DNA from 3 places in the Marinomonas sp. CT5 genome. Region 1 is predicted to be linked to each of the others. Evidence: predicted binding sites of a transcription regulator. Region 1 holds the regulator's gene; each other region holds the start of a gene.
What was found. The regulator sigma-54, encoded in region 1, starts transcription at its own class of promoters, with help from an activator protein. The targets are predictions, from matches to a motif close to TGGCACNNNNNTTGCTNT.
Positions count from the first base shown of each region.

Region 1 (5,358 bases):
GTTCGATAAAAATGGACAACTAATCGAAACACTAGATGCCAGAAAAACGCTACACTACATTCAAAAATCAACAACAATACTGGAAAGCCCGAATGTTAAGCGCCAGTCGAAAGCAGGTTATTGGAGTGCAGAAGCAGATAAAGGGCTTATTGAAGATGGAAGTAATGATATCCTATTAACAGGACATGCCAAGGCAACGAAAAATTACCTTCAAACTGAAGACATTAAACTTAATGCTGCTAGCATCCACTATTTAGACAAAGATCAGTCATTAACTAGCTATGGAAACCCTATCCTTATTTCAACACAGGGCGAAACATCGGCTAACACGATTAAAACTTTTATAAACTCAGAAGAAGTCCTAATGACAGGGTCGGTACGAGGAAAATATGAAACAATTCATTAACTTAAGTGTATTAATTACCTCAGTTTTATTTGCCCAATACACTTATGCATTACCTGATGACATCAACAAACCACTTGAAGTACAAGCAGACGAAGCCATGTTTGACCAAAACTCCGGTGAGGCGATATACAAAGGCAATGTTTTTGTTAAACAAGGGTCAATTGAAATTCATGCCGACTATTTAAAAATCACAACAGACACTCAAACTAAAAAGTTCAGCAGTATCAAAGCAACAGGTAAACCAGCAAAATTCAGTCAACAAATTGACTGGAGTGGCAACTTTGTCATCAGTAAAGGAGATAGCATCAACTATTCTACGACCGAATCTAAGCTAGAAATTTTTGGCAACGGCAACCTTACTAGAATGCAGAATTCAATTTCTGCCGATTATATTCTTTATATGATTCAAGACGGCACCTTTACCGCAGAGAAAAAAGATTCTGGTCGAGTAAAAATGACACTCCAGCCACAAACGTCTAACTCAGCACCTGAGGCCAAGAAATAAATGGCAACACTCGAAGCAAAACACTTAGCCAAAAGCTACAAGAAGCGCCAAGTCGTAAAAGACGTATCCATTGCTGTAGAGTCAGGGCAAGCTGTTGGCCTACTGGGGCCCAATGGAGCAGGCAAAACCACTTGCTTTTATATGATCGTAGGCATGGTAACCAACGACGCTGGCGGTATATTTATTGATGGACTAGATGTAACTAATGATGCCATGCACACAAGAGCTCAAAAGGGAATTGGGTATTTACCTCAAGAAGCCTCTATTTTTAGGAAAATGTCCGTCGAAGATAATATTTTAGCGATTTTAGAGACTCGCAAAAAGCTGTCAAAAGCACAGAAACTAGAGAGATTAGAAGAGCTTTTAGAAGAGTTCCATATAACTCATATTCGAACTAACTTAGGTATGGCATTATCTGGTGGCGAAAGACGTCGGGTTGAAATTGCTCGCGCTGTAGCCATGAACCCAAAGTTCATCCTTCTAGATGAACCTTTTGCTGGTGTTGACCCTATTTCAGTGGGTGATATCAAGCTAATCATAAAGCATCTGCAAGAAAGTGGTATCGGTGTCCTTATCACCGATCACAATGTAAGAGAAACATTAGACATCTGCGACAAAGCCTACATTGTAGGTAATGGGTACATCATTGCATCAGGCGACGCCAACACCGTCATCAACAATGAGCAGGTAAAAAAGGTCTATTTAGGTGACGACTTCCGTTTGTAACCCCTTATCATTGCAGTAGAAAGGGAGTAGTATGCATAACTCATTCCAATTCATTCAAATAGAAAGAGTTGCTCTATGAAGCAGTCTTTACAATTAAAGCTCGGCCAACAGCTGACTATGACGCCGCAGTTGCAACAGGCTATCCGCTTGCTGCAACTTTCAACGTTGGATTTAAAACAAGAAATCCATGAATTTCTTGAATCAAACCCTCTTTTAGAGCTCGATGAAGATGAACAACTTCATGTCGACGTCACACCCAGCATTGAATCTAAAAGCGCCGCAGCGGATAACAATACTTCAGCCGACAACAGCGAAGAACCACGCATTGAATCTGAGTGGACTGAAAGTATCCCTGAAGAATTATCCATTGATAGTCATTGGGACGATACTTACCAAAGCTCTGCCGCTGTTAGTGACCATAATAGTTTTGAGGGTGAAAGCGACTTTGAAAGCCGTAATGCACCAGCAGAAAGCATACAAGACCACTTAATCTGGCAACTAAATCTGACACACATTTCGGATCGAGATATAGAAATCGCTTACGCCATTATCGAATGTGTTCAGCCCGATGGTTATTTAAGCATTTCGCCCGAAGATATTTGTGAGTCTCTTAGCACCGAACTTGAAGACTTAGACCTAGAAGAAGTGATCGCCGTCCAACATAGACTGCAGCGTTTTGATCCTGTTGGTGTTTGCTCAATTGACTTACGCGATTGCTTGCTTGTGCAACTCGAAGCATTCCAAAACCACCCTTTATATAAAAGCACTTACAACCTGATTGATCATTATTTACCTCTTTTAGGTAATCGTGATTTTGCTCAATTAACGCGCAAAACAAAACTAAAAGACGAAGCGTTAAAAGAAGTTATTAATTTAATACAGCAACTTAACCCGCGCCCAGGTTCAGTTATTGATGCCGATGATACAGACTATGTTATTCCTGATGTCTCTGTGAAAAAGCGTAATGATGTATGGCAAGTTGAACTCAATAATGATGCCCTTCCTCCGATAAAAATCAATGAAACCTATTCGGCTATGGCAAGTTCCACCACATCGTCAGAAGATGCAACATACATCAAGACCTCTCTTCAAGAGGCGAAATGGTTTATGAAGAGCCTACAGAGTCGTAACGAAACATTGCTCAAAGTAGCCAGTTGTATTGTAAGTCGTCAAATCGATTTTTTTGAATTAGGTGAAGAAGCTATGAAACCCATGGTACTTCATGATGTTGCGGAAGAAGTGGGCATGCATGAATCGACCATATCAAGGGTTACAACACAGAAATACATGCATACCCCAAAAGGTATTTTTGAACTGAAGTACTTTTTCTCCAGTCACGTCAACACGGCTTCAGGTGGAGAATGCTCTTCTACCGCTATACGAGCTATGATTAAAAAACTTGTTGCTGATGAGCCAGCTAAAAAGCCATTAAGTGATAATAAGCTAGCCGCCATCCTTGCAGATCAAGGCATACAGGTCGCTAGACGCACAGTTGCAAAATATCGAGAGGCGATGAACATCCCTCCTTCCAATGAACGAAAACGACTGATCTAAACGGAAAGCATTTTATCATGTCCTTGAAATCATTACTAAAAGCTGAACTCGTACTTGCAAAGCAAGACATTATTAGCAAAAAACGTGTTTTAGAAAATATCGCTGATGTTGCATCAAATCGCCTACACTGCAATAACGAAGACGTTTATGATGCCCTTCTGGGGAGGGAAAAGCTTGGCAGTACGGGAATAGGCAATGGCATAGCCATCCCCCATTGCCGCCTTGAAACAGCAAACCACACAGCCATTGTTGTTATGTCTTTACAAACCCCCATTGACTTTGATTCGATTGATAAAAGAGCAGTTGATCTCATATTCGCACTTATCGTTCCACCCAACGAATGTGACCAACATCTTTCAACGTTAGCGAAAATAGCAGAACTTGCTCAATCCGCTGAATCGTTGGACAAGTTACGTACAGCACAAACTAATGAAGAGTTATTAAGTATTTTTGAATCCCTTATATAGGAAAATAGCATGCAGGAAGAGTCCGTAATTATTATCAACAAACTTGGCCTTCATGCTCGTGCAGCTGGCAAACTCATTGAAACAACATCTCGTTTTTCTTGTGATATTACGATTGAAAAAGAAGGACGAAATGTTGATGGCAAAAGCATTATGGCAATGATGATGCTGGCCGCCGGTAAAGGCACTGAAATTCACATAAAAACTAATGGAGATGACGAAAAAGAAGCGATTGAAGCCATCATTGAGCTTATTAACAATCGTTTCGGCGAAGATGAGTAATACACCTCATGTCAGAGCAAAACACACTTAATCATCTCCAAACTGTCACCGAATCGTTAGAATCCGGTGCGACGATGCAAATCCGTTATTTACTTAACGGCGCTTTGCCTGCTCAAGATGTTGCTCGACTACTCGAATCCTCCCCACCAAAAGAACGTAAACTCCTATGGGAATTAATCGAGGACAAAAACGAAGGTGAAGTCCTACAATATCTAAGCGAAGATATTGGTATTCAATTCATGAAAGACATGGATACAGAGCGTCTTATCGCCGTATCCGAACATTTTGAGAGCGATGACTTAGCCGACTTACTTCAACACTTACCAGAAAAAGTCGTTAAAGAAGTCCTTGCCTCAATGACCGCACAAGATAGAACGCGGGTCGAGGCACTATTAAGCTATTCAGAAGATTCTGCTGGCGGCTTAATGAATACGGACACCATCACCATTCGTCCAAATATCTCTGTCGACATTGTGTTTCGCTATTTACGCCGCCACAGTTCTTTACCCGACATGACTGACAATCTTTTAGTTGTTAGTCGATCCGATCGGCTTCTTGGCACCCTCCCCCTAACCAAATTATTAGTTTCAGACCCTAATGCCACCGTCCGAGACATTATGGAAACGGAATACACGGTGATAGAAGCCGAAACTAAAGCCAATGATGTCGCTCAGCTTTTTGAAAAAATGGACCTAGTGTCTGCCCCTGTTATTGATAGCCTAACCAAAAAACTTCTCGGCCGTATTACCATCGATGACGTGGTAGACGTTATCCGCGATGAAGCGGAGCACTCCATGCTAAGCATGGCGGGTCTCGACGATGACGAAGATACCTTCGCTCCCATCATGAAAACCACCAAGCGGCGTGCAGTATGGCTTGGTATAAACCTAATCACCGCTTTCACAGCCTCTTATGTAATAGGTTTATTCCAAGACACATTAGACCAAGTTGTCGCTCTAGCGATCCTTATGCCCATTGTCGCCAGTATGGGCGGCATTGCAGGCTCACAGGTACTCACCCTAGTTATTCGTGGTATCGCGCTCAATCAAATCGGCTCCACCAACACCGGTTGGCTGCTCAATAGAGAACTGATTGTTGGCCTCCTCAATGGCCTTTTATGGGCGACGGTTATTGCCGTCCTCACCGCACTTTGGTTTGACAACATCAAGATTGCCTATATCATTGCGGGCGCCATCATAATAAATCTGCTATTTGCAGCAACCACTGGTACACTTCTGCCGATTTTACTGAAAAAACTTGGCATCGACCCAGCGCTTGCTGGCAGCGTAATTTTGACTACCGTGACCGATGTCGTTGGTTTTTTATCCTTCCTCGGTCTCGCCACTATCTTTCTAATATAGGTTCCCATGACAGACTTTGATCAATTTGAAAACGAAGAAGACATCCCTAAGAGCAAAACC
Region 1 covers NZ_CP025572.1:2,554,525-2,559,882, forward strand. Annotated here, with positions in the region: gene lptC (LPS export ABC transporter periplasmic protein LptC) at 1-406, shown strand, start outside; gene lptA (lipopolysaccharide transport periplasmic protein LptA) at 390-911, shown strand; gene lptB (LPS export ABC transporter ATP-binding protein) at 912-1,637, shown strand; gene C0J08_RS12010 (RNA polymerase factor sigma-54) at 1,713-3,191, shown strand; gene ptsN (PTS IIA-like nitrogen regulatory protein PtsN) at 3,209-3,658, shown strand; gene C0J08_RS12020 (HPr family phosphocarrier protein) at 3,668-3,937, shown strand; gene mgtE (magnesium transporter) at 3,946-5,298, shown strand; gene yjgA (ribosome biogenesis factor YjgA) at 5,305-5,358, shown strand, end outside.

Region 2 (5,358 bases), 280 kb from region 1:
ATCTAACTGACCATCAATGACTCGATCTAATAATACTTTCCAGTTCGCTTGCGCTTCTAAAGTGACATACAAACCTTCATCTTCAAAATAGCCTTTTTCGTAGGCAATAGCCAATGGCGCCATATCTGTTAATTTGATAAAACCAAATTTCAGCTCTTCTTTTTCTGCATAACCTAGCTCTGCATGAGCAGCGCCAGTTATTAGTACAGAACCCAATACGATAGACAGACTTATTTTTTGAGTGGCATTAACAAAGATCGGCAAACCAATAGCCGTTTTCAAACATCTTAGGTTCATAATCACGCTCCGCTTAAGGGGTTAAACACTACAAAACAAAAAAAGGCGCATGCAAATCACAATCTATGTGTTCGCAGGCGCCTTTGCCATTCAAAGAAAGTCCTACATTGGACAATCAATAATGTGGGTGATAACTAACTACCGTTGCTAGACTCACCAAAATTTTAATCTCTATGTTTCTATCTCTCTTCTAAAGCACACAATGTGCCAAGAAAATTAACCATCTGATTTTAAAGATTTTTTGTTACTACACTACAATTAAGTGTAAGCAATAAGCACAGACAGTCACTTTGTTTGCCCAATCATCATGCAAGCCGCACCAAAATAAGACACCCATCTCAGATTGATTACTTTATAAAACCACTCAAAATACCATCGGGGTGCAATCGTATCTTTCCAGACGCCACGGCCTCCAACCAACCAGATTCATCGTCGGCCGATAAATGCCAACTCATATGATCTTTTTCTCCTATTAGCCCCAAAGCTTTAAAGTAAAGATCCTGACGATAAACCTGCTCTGCAATTGTATTCAGCGTCTTAATATCCCCCAATTGATGCCAGCGATGCATTTGCGCCATGATCCACAAAGCATAACTTGGCAAAGGCTTATTAATTTCATGACCTGAAAAGCGCTGATAGGCTTTCATCGGCCAATCAAATTGGCCTTTTGGCTTAATGGCACTAAATCCGTACACCAGTTGTTCTAACGTACAATTCAAATAATCTGGATGGCTTAAAATACTAAGTAATTCCGTTTGATTACTTGGCTCATCAACCCATAAACACGCTTTTTCTAACGCTCTAATAATTGATAAATGCACTTCCGGATTCTGTTCAGCCCATGCGGAATTTACGCCAAACACTTTTTCAGGAGTACTTCCCCATATCTCATAACCTGTCACGAGCATGTGCCCCACCCCTTGCTCTACTGCAAGGCTGTTCCATGGCTCTCCCACGCAATAACCATCAATATCACCGGATTTTAAGCTATCGAGCATTTTTACGGGTGGAACAACAACTATTTGCACATCTTTATCGGAATCAATTCCGGCTCGGCTTAGCCAGTCTCGCAATTGATAATTATGGGATGAATAAGGGTAAACCATGGCAAAACGCAATGGGTCGGCATCCATACTTCGCGCATCGAGCAGTCTTTTAAGCGCTATTCCACTGCGGATATCAGTAGAAGACTCAGCATAATGCTGCAACTCTTCATACAAGGCATTTCCTATCGTGATGCCGTTACCATTATGACTGACAGTAAAACTCGTCTGCATAGCCGTCTTAATAGTGCCAATACCTAAACTGGCGGCAATCGGCATAGACGCCAACATATGTGCACCATCCAGTAAACTAAAGGCAACTTTATCGCGAATACTTGCCCAAGACGCCTCTTTAGATAACACCACTTCCACGCCTTCTTGGATGAAAAAACCTTTTTCTTGAGCAATAACAAAAGGCGCACAATCGATAAGCGGAATAAATCCGATGCGGACAGGCTCGCTAGTTTGAATAATAGTATTTGACTGTGTCAGGTTCACTTTGAACCTCCCATTAATTCCATAACAGAGATGATATTTCGAGCAACATCCGTCATTCGCTGACTGCGATCCATAGCGAGTTTTCGCAGTGCTTTATAGGCTGCGGGTTCATCACATTGTTGATGCTTCATGATCAGCCCCTTTGCTTTTTCTATCAGCTTACGGTCTTCAAGTTGGCTTTTTACAGAGTCCAACTCCATCCTTAATGCTTGGAACTCTCGAAACCGCGCAATGGCAACTTGCAGCAAAGCTTTGACGCTGCCGCTATTAACGCCATCCACGACATAAGCACTCACACCAGCGCGAATAGCCGCTTCCACGTGCCGGGAATCATCTTCTTCAGCGAACATAACAATAGGACGAGGGTTATCTTTGGTAAGTCGAGACATATTTTCTAACATATCGCGATCAGGAGATTCGATATCAATAATGACCATATCTGGCTGGCATTCAGTAACCGCTTCCGTGAGGTTTTTCGCATTCTCCAGCCGTCTAATAACACGGTAACCACTATCTATCATGGCTTGTTCTACAATGGCAGCCCTTGCAGGCTCATTATCCACAAGCATCACGGTTAATTCTTTTTCAGGGGGAGCTGACATGGTGCATTCTCATAAACAAACATAAAGTGTCGTAATTAGAAAATGCAAGATGTGCGCCATTAGGACACACAATTTATTGGAATAATTAGGTTAGAAATAGAGTTTTTTAGACGAATTAACTAAAAAACATTATGAAGATGATAAAGTCGAACAAAAGTAGTGCAAGAAAATATTATTAACGATCTAAATTAATGCACACCATACCGAGACTGGGCTAACAAGGCTAATGCCAATCTATCTTTCGTTTTCGTTTTTTTGAAAATGGAAGTTAAATGAGCTTTCACTGTTCGCTCAGTAATATCCATTTCTTTGGCTATTTGTTTATTAGATAAACCTTTTGAAATAAACTGAGCAACACTTAACTCTCGCTCAGATAACTCTTCCAATTCATCATTTTGAATCTCAGTGGGGACAACCGATTGCATAATCAGCTGTTGGATGAATGCCTTACCCCCCCAAATTTCACCTGAGTCCACAACTGACAAGACTAAAGAAAGCTGTTCCTTCCCTATATAAGGTGCACATTGCCCACTCACCCCAGCGGAAAAAAGCGTCAAAGAAGCCGCTTGATTCAGCTGATTCGGAAAAACAATAATTTTCAGTTCAGGAAAGTCAGTAGACAAGGCAACAACCTCCTCAACCTGTTCTGAAAGCAAAGAGTCTTCGAGATAAATAAAGCAATATGAAAAAACAAGAAAAGTGTCTTCTAATATTTTGCGTACTTCATCAAAGGCCATAGCTCTTACTAAAGAACTTTGCTCGGAAGTAACCTGATTCCAATGTTTCCATACTGCATCGTCCGTATTCAAACACAAAATATTCAAAATAATCCTCGTCCTATCAAGTTCGATGCGACCATTTTAACCAGCAAATAATAGCGAATTGTTAACATTTGTTAACATTGATTACATTAGAAAATAAATTTGTAATTATCTCTCACGCAACGCATTCTGTTTTGCCTTTAAAATCGGTTTTAATAAATAATCCAACAGGGTTTTCTTACCTGTAATAATATCTACACTTGCCTGCATACCAGGAATAATAGGTAAAGGTGACTCTTTTGTACCTAGATAGTTTTTATCCGTTCTTACACGGACTAAATAAAAACTGTTGCCTTCCTCATCTAAAATTGTATCGGCACTGATGTTTTCAACCACACCATGCAAACCACCAAAAATTGCAAAATCGTAGGCTGATAATTTCACCACGGCACTCAAACTAGGCTTAATAAAACCAATGTTTTCTGGGCGTACTTTGGCTTCTATTAAGAGCGAATCCTCTATTGGTACGATTTCAAGCAAATTCATCCCAGGCCGGATAACACCACCGACGGTATTAATTTGAATTTGCTTAACGATACCCTTAACAGGAGAGCGAACTTGGGTTCTTGATACCTTATCTTCAAGAGAAACATTTGATTCTTTTAGCTGGTCTAATTTGCTTTTTACTTTGGTCAAATCTTCTTGCGCATCCGCTCGAAATTTCGCTTCACTCTGCTGTAAATTACTTTGTGCTTCTTTTAAAGCGGAACGGGCACGTGGAATAGCAAGTTCTGTAGCTTCTAAATCCCCTTGCAATTGATTTACATCTCTCTCTAGCTGAAGCAGCTCTACCCTAGAAACAGCACCTTGTTCAAACGCTGGTCGTGTTAAATTCAGCTCTTCTTTCGAAAATTTATAACTCTTCTTCAAATTGTCTCGCTTAGCTTCTAACTCAACAATTTCCTGTTTTTTCTGCTCTATCTGCTGCTGAAATGATGACTGATTTGTTCGTAAAGATTCTAATCGATTGTTGTATAAGTCTAATTCGCGACTCACAACAGAGGGATGCTCTTTTTTTATTTCAGGATCAAATTCAGGTTTTTTACCGTACGATTCAGCTTGCAAACGCGTAGCACGAACTTGCAAATTGATCGATTCAGCTTGCTGTTCACGCAGTGAAGAAACGGCTTCAGTATTTTCAATGGTCATTAATACCTGATCCGTATCGACTACCTGACCCACTTTGACATTAATTTCTTTAAGAATCCCACCTTCTAGGTTTTGAATTTGTTGCACTTGGCTGGAAGGAATCACCTTGCCTTCGCCCACCGTTACCTCATCCAGTGACGTATAGTAAGCCCACACTAAAGCTGATGAGATAAAAAGAAAAATCACCCAAAGGATAATTCGACCACCACGCGGTGTTTTTAGCATCAAAGCAGCATTTCGATCTGTTAAATATTCTAAATCTTGTTGCGATATCGGCTTTTTACTCATTAGCTAACCTTCAATTTGCCTTGACGAAGCGCCTCATGTACCTGCGCTTTTGGACCATCTGCAATTAATCGACCATTATCCATAACGATAATTCTATCTACCATGTCCAGCATTGAGGCCTTATGCGTAATCAGAATTAAAGTCTTGTCTTTAATTCCATCTATTAACCGACGCTTCATTCGAGACTCTGTGGTGTTATCCATTGAAGCCGTGGGTTCATCTAAAATCAAAATAGGTGGATCAAATAATAATGCCCTAGCAATGGCAATACTTTGACGCTGGCCTCCTGATAGTGAAGCGCCACGCTCACCAACAATACTGTCTAAACCACTCGGTTTACGATTAGCAAACTCTGAAACACCAGATAAATCCGCTGCTCGAATGATGGCATCATCTTCCATATAAGGCACACCCATGACGATATTATCCTTAATCGAGCCATAGAATAAATTAACGTCTTGCGACACAGAGCCAACATTACGACGTAAATCGGTTGGATTCACTTGACGCAAATCCACACCATCAATTCTTATCGCTCCACTGTCAGGCGTATATAGGCCAGTCATGAGCTTGCCAAGTGTCGACTTTCCTGAGCCAATCCGACCAATAATAGCGACTTTTTCCCCTGCCTTAATGTTAATATTAATCGCACTTACAGCC
Region 2 covers NZ_CP025572.1:2,831,345-2,836,702, forward strand. Annotated here, with positions in the region: gene C0J08_RS13370 (CmpA/NrtA family ABC transporter substrate-binding protein) at 1-297, opposite strand, end outside; gene C0J08_RS13375 (CmpA/NrtA family ABC transporter substrate-binding protein) at 645-1,838, opposite strand; gene C0J08_RS13380 (ANTAR domain-containing response regulator) at 1,835-2,440, opposite strand; gene C0J08_RS13385 (helix-turn-helix domain-containing protein) at 2,629-3,264, opposite strand; gene C0J08_RS13390 (HlyD family type I secretion periplasmic adaptor subunit) at 3,370-4,698, opposite strand; gene C0J08_RS13395 (type I secretion system permease/ATPase) at 4,698-5,358, opposite strand, start outside.
Region 2: the regulator sigma-54 is predicted to act here: its motif matches at 2,482-2,499, upstream of C0J08_RS13380 (ANTAR domain-containing response regulator).

Region 3 (5,358 bases), 950 kb from region 1:
TTAGTACAGCCTAGAATAGCGAATCCATAGAGGCCATGTTATTTGCAAGTTTTTGAGTATCGATTTTGTACTCGCCAGCTGCAATGGCACTTTTGATTTTCTCTACCTTATCCATATCTACATCAGGCAAACTATTAATTTTAGATTGCTGAGTTTGTAGTGTTTGTGCCGCTCCACTTAACTTCACAGTATCTTCCGCAAGGGTTCCACCGCTTTGAACAGCGTTATTTTTTGCTGTTGTATTGTTAGCAACATCATCTTTTTGCGATCGCTCACTTTTGTTGATGGTGCTTTGATTTGATAGACCTGAAAAATGTATTGCCATTGGGTTTTCCGCCCTGATTATGATTTGCCTGTCTATGTTGTCGGCTGAGTTTATAAATACTTTAGTACAAAAAACACAAAAAGAGAATTTATAAGTCGCCTATCACTATTTGATCAATAGTTTACAAGAACCTCACTGTCAGTTACAACTTTGGCGTATATAATTCGTCCAGAACTGGCGTTTTTAACTCGAATCTGTTGATTTTTTACGCCGTTTTCTAGGGCGATGCCATTCATTTTAACTATAATTGTACCGCTTCTTGCTGTTATTAGTACGGAGTCGCCTTTTTTGACAAGTGTTGGAGGAGTCGTTAAAGCGTCTGTAATAAAGGTGTTTATGCGTAAATTCCGTGATGCAACAAGGCCGTAGGGTGGGTTCTTCTCGGTGAAAATATGTCCTCTTAAACTGGATATATCCACTTCGCCAACATCTGTGTTTGATTTGCTGATGATTTGTCCTCTGTTGATAGGAGTGATGGCTTTAATAGCGGGAAGCATAATGGTCTGAGTGACAGGAACATAAGATTTCCAAATTGGCGACTCGCAACTGATTTCGTAATTAGTTCGTTTTGTTGCTTCAGGTCTTTGATTGCTGATTTGTATTGATTTGTTATCGCAATCAGGTAGGTAATTGAGAGCTGCACTATTATTTAGGGAAATGTTAATGGTGGCATTAGGGTAAATATCTGACAACCGAGGTATTTCTACTTGGTTGATGTAGCGATGGATTTGTTCTTCAACTGGGGTGGCAAATAATAAGCCTGCTTGGAAACAAAAGAAGGCTATGCTTAGCCTTGTAATTCGCATGATTTGTTCTCTTTGTTTATTATTACGTGATAAATAAGATAGTTAGTAAAAAAATTAAAATCACTTTATCATTGGATGATACATTTTAACAATTTGAGGTTATACCTCAGTATAATGTTTACACATTTTGGAGGCGTTTATGGCTGGAGTTCTGGATACTGTTAACCAACGTACACAGCTCGTAGGGGAAAATCGACTAGAATTGTTGTTATTTCGCTTAAATGGTAAGCAAATATACGGCATTAACGTCTTTAAAGTAAAAGAAGTGCTTCAGTGTCCTAAGCTAACAACTATGCCTCATAGTTCTCCTGTGGTAAGAGGTGTTGCCCATATTCGTGGTGGTACCATTCCCATCTTAGACTTAGGGTTGGCAACTGGTGCAAGTCCAATCGAAAATATCAGTCAGTGCTTTGTCATTATTACGGAATATAACCGCAGAATTCAGGGCTTTCTGGTTCGTGGTGTTGAACGTATTGTTAATATGAATTGGAGTGATATTCAGCCACCGCCAAAAGGGTTATCGAATGACAACTACTTAACTGCAGTTTGTCAGGTTGAGAAAGAGATGGTTGAAATTATTGATGTTGAGCAAATTCTTTCTGAAGTGGCTCCTATGCGTCAAGATATTTCAGATGGTATTGTCAATTCTGGTGTAACTGAAAATGCTCAAAAGCATCACATATTAATTGTGGATGATTCTTCTGTAGCACGTAAACAGATTAAACGTTGTATGGAACAGGTTGGCTTTGCTACTACTGTGTTATGTGATGGTCGTGAAGCACTAACTTATCTTCAAAACATGGTTGCTGAGGGTAAGGATGTAACGACAGAGTTTTCTATGGTGATTTCGGATATTGAAATGCCAGAAATGGATGGCTATACCTTAACAACCGCAATCCGTAACGATAGCCGTTTACAGGACTTGTTTATATTACTCCATACTTCACTTAGCGGTGTGTTTAACGAAGCAATGGTTAAAAAAGTAGGAGCTGATGGATTTTTGGCTAAATTTCAGCCGGATGAATTGGCTAGATTGGCAATTGAAACAGTACAGGTACAATCTGAATAATTTTGTTTTCTAATACCTGTATTTTTAATAGTTGAACCTGTCACTTATGGAGTTTTAATGCTCAGTAGTACAAATGCAATTACACCTAATGGCTATGTTAGGTTTCGAGATTATCTACAGAAGGTTTGTGGAATCTCATTAAGTGACAATAAGCAATATTTGGTTGCGAGTCGCCTTGGTAAAATTTTAGAGAGAGAGGGGTTCTCTAAAATTGAGCAATTGGTAGACGCATTAGAGCGGTTAGGTGGTTCTAAGTTAAAAGAAGAAGTCATTAATGCAATGACAACGAATGAAACGCTTTGGTTTAGAGATTCTCATCCCTTTACAATTTTAAGAGATAAAGTTTTACCAGAGATGAAGGTTTCACCGTTAAGGATTTGGTCTGCAGCTTCTTCTACAGGTCAAGAGCCTTATTCTATTAGTATGGTTATTGAGGAGTTTAAGTCTTCTCGTCCTGGTGTTTTAAAAGCGGGTGAGAAGATAATAGCGACGGATATTTGTACAAATATTCTCCAGCATGCCAAGCAGGGAGAGTACGATAGTTTAGCCATCGCTCGTGGACTTGGAGCGGACTTACAGCGTCGCTACTTTGATAAAGTAAATGATCAGACTTGGAAGATTAAGCCAAACTTGAGTTCTCGTGTTGAGTTTAAATATTTGAACTTAATCGACTCTTTTTCAATGTTAGGCAAGTTCGATGTTATTTTTTGCAGAAATGTACTGATTTATTTTACTGTGGATCTAAAGTTAGACATTCTCAAAAGAATGCATGCTTCATTGAAGCCTGGGGGCTACTTGTTTTTAGGTGGTTCAGAGGCTTTGAGTGGATTGTCTGATTATTTTGAAATTGTTCAATGTCACCCGGGAATAGTCTATAAAGCAAAAGCTTTGTAACTTGTAATCCAATACTCTTTAGTTCATTCCTAGAGCTCGTCTAACTCTGTTAGGCGGGCTTTTTTGTTGTCTTTATACTATCTTTTTTATTGCCGCTTTTTGCCGTTTATTGTTTTTATTTTCTTAACTTTATGATTTTTATGGTTTTTTTATTTTGGCATCATAATTGCTTTATCTTTTCCAAGGTAGATTGTTTTTTATTGAGGATTAAATGGCTATATCTTTCGCAAGTGCATTTGCAGGACATGATAAAACGTTAGAGTTTAGAAGTGCTAGAGCGGCTGTCCTTGCAAACAATATTGCTAACGCTGATACACCAAATTTTAAGGCGAGAGATATTTCATTTGATTCCTATTTGAATAAAGAGCAAAGCCGATTGCAACTAGCTGAAACGAATCCTCGTCACATTCACGCAGAAGGTTTTGCTGGTGAACCAGATGGGTTGCTATATCGAAATGCTAGTCAACCATCATTGGATGGAAACACGGTAGATATGCAAAGAGAACAAGCTGAATTTGCTCAGAACTCTCTTCAGTTTGATACGAGTTTTATGTTTTTGGACCGAAAAATTAACGGTATGAAAAAAGCGCTTGCTGGGAATTAATAACGATGTCATTGAGTAATATTTTCACTATATCAGGATCTGCAATGAGCGCCCAAACCGTACGTTTAAATACGGTCGCGAGTAATATGGCGAATGTTGACAGTGCGGCTAGTTCAGCGGATCAAACTTATCGTGCGCGCAAGCCTGTGTTTTCAAAAATGATGAATGACAGCATGCGTCAATATGGTTGGGGGAATGCAACCATCGATAATAGTGGTGCTGGTATTGGTGTGAAAGTGGATGGCATTGTGGAGTCTGATGCTCCATTGCAACCAAGATATGAGCCGGATCATCCTATGGCAAATGAAGATGGTTATGTGTTTTATCCAAACGTAAACCCAATTGAAGAGATGGCCGATATGATGTCAGCTTCTCGATCTTTTCAGACGAATGTAGAAATTATGAACTCAGCAAAAAGTATGATGCAGAAAATGCTCACGCTTGGGCAGTCATAGGAGCTGACAGATGGCAAATATATCTGATACGAAAGGCTTAAGTGGATTAATTTCCCAGTATGGAACGGATGCTGCAAAGTCGAAAGCTGGAATTGAAAAACCTGAAGTTGCAAAAGATGAGGCCGCTTTAGCAGACCAGAATGTCTTTTTGAAGCTCTATATTGAGCAGCTTAAAGGGCAAGATCCAACAGCTCCTCAAGATACGAATGACATGGTGGCTCAAATGTCACAGTTTAGTTCGTTAGAGCGATTGACCAGTATTTCTGATCAACTGGAAAATATGGCAACGTCATTGACGTCTAACCAAGCACTTAGTGCTTCTACTCTGGTTGGTAAGTCTATTTTATTAGATGGTAATAAGACTAATGTGACTGACAATGTAGAGGGTGTACAAGTTAGAGCTGTTATACCTGAAAATTCACAGTCGGCGTCGTTAAAAATATTTGATGCAGATAATCGTCTTGTTCGTACTGTGCCTTTAGATTCCGGCGAGTATAAATGGGATAAGTTGGATGATGACGGAAATATATTGCCGTCTGGGGAATATCGTTTTGCCGCCTCATCAACGGATGAAAAAGGTGAGGTTTCGACAGCAAGTATTCAGCTGCCAGCGCGGATTCAAGGTGTCACCATCAATGGTGAAAATGGCACTGTGTTGAATGTAGAAAACCACGGCAAAATCAAACTCACGAATGAATTAGAAATATTAGGGTGATTGGAGAATATTATGGGATTCAATACTGCACTATCTGGCATTAAAGCGTCTGCCGATTATTTAAGTGTTACCGGTAATAATATTGCCAACGCCGACACGACAGGCTTTAAAAAGTCTCGCATTGAATTTGATGACCTTTATAACACTAGTGTGTTAGGTGCCGGAAGTGGCAACAGCATTGGTTCTGGTGTGAGTGTTAGTAAAGTGTCGCAAGAGTTTGCACCAGGGAACTTATCTTATACTGATAACAATCTTGATTTGGCGGTTGATGGATCAGGATTTTTTGTGTTGGACGCTGGAGTTTCTCAGACCTACACAAGAGCAGGGAATTTTAAGCTGGATGAGAGTGGCTTTTTGGTAACAAATACAGGAAGCCATGTTCAGGGGTTTAATGCGGTAGATAATGTTGTAGGCGGGAATTTAGAAGATTTAAAAATTCCGACGGATCGAATTGCACCAGAGGCAACAACGTCCATGGAATTGAAGGTGA
Region 3 covers NZ_CP025572.1:3,503,824-3,509,181, reverse strand. Annotated here, with positions in the region: gene flgM (flagellar biosynthesis anti-sigma factor FlgM) at 11-325, opposite strand; gene flgA (flagellar basal body P-ring formation chaperone FlgA) at 439-1,131, opposite strand; gene C0J08_RS16835 (chemotaxis protein CheV) at 1,271-2,200, shown strand; gene C0J08_RS16830 (CheR family methyltransferase) at 2,258-3,094, shown strand; gene flgB (flagellar basal body rod protein FlgB) at 3,306-3,698, shown strand; gene flgC (flagellar basal body rod protein FlgC) at 3,704-4,153, shown strand; gene C0J08_RS16815 (flagellar hook assembly protein FlgD) at 4,164-4,868, shown strand; gene C0J08_RS16810 (flagellar hook-basal body complex protein) at 4,881-5,358, shown strand, end outside.
Region 3: the regulator sigma-54 is predicted to act here: its motif matches at 3,250-3,267, upstream of flgB (flagellar basal body rod protein FlgB).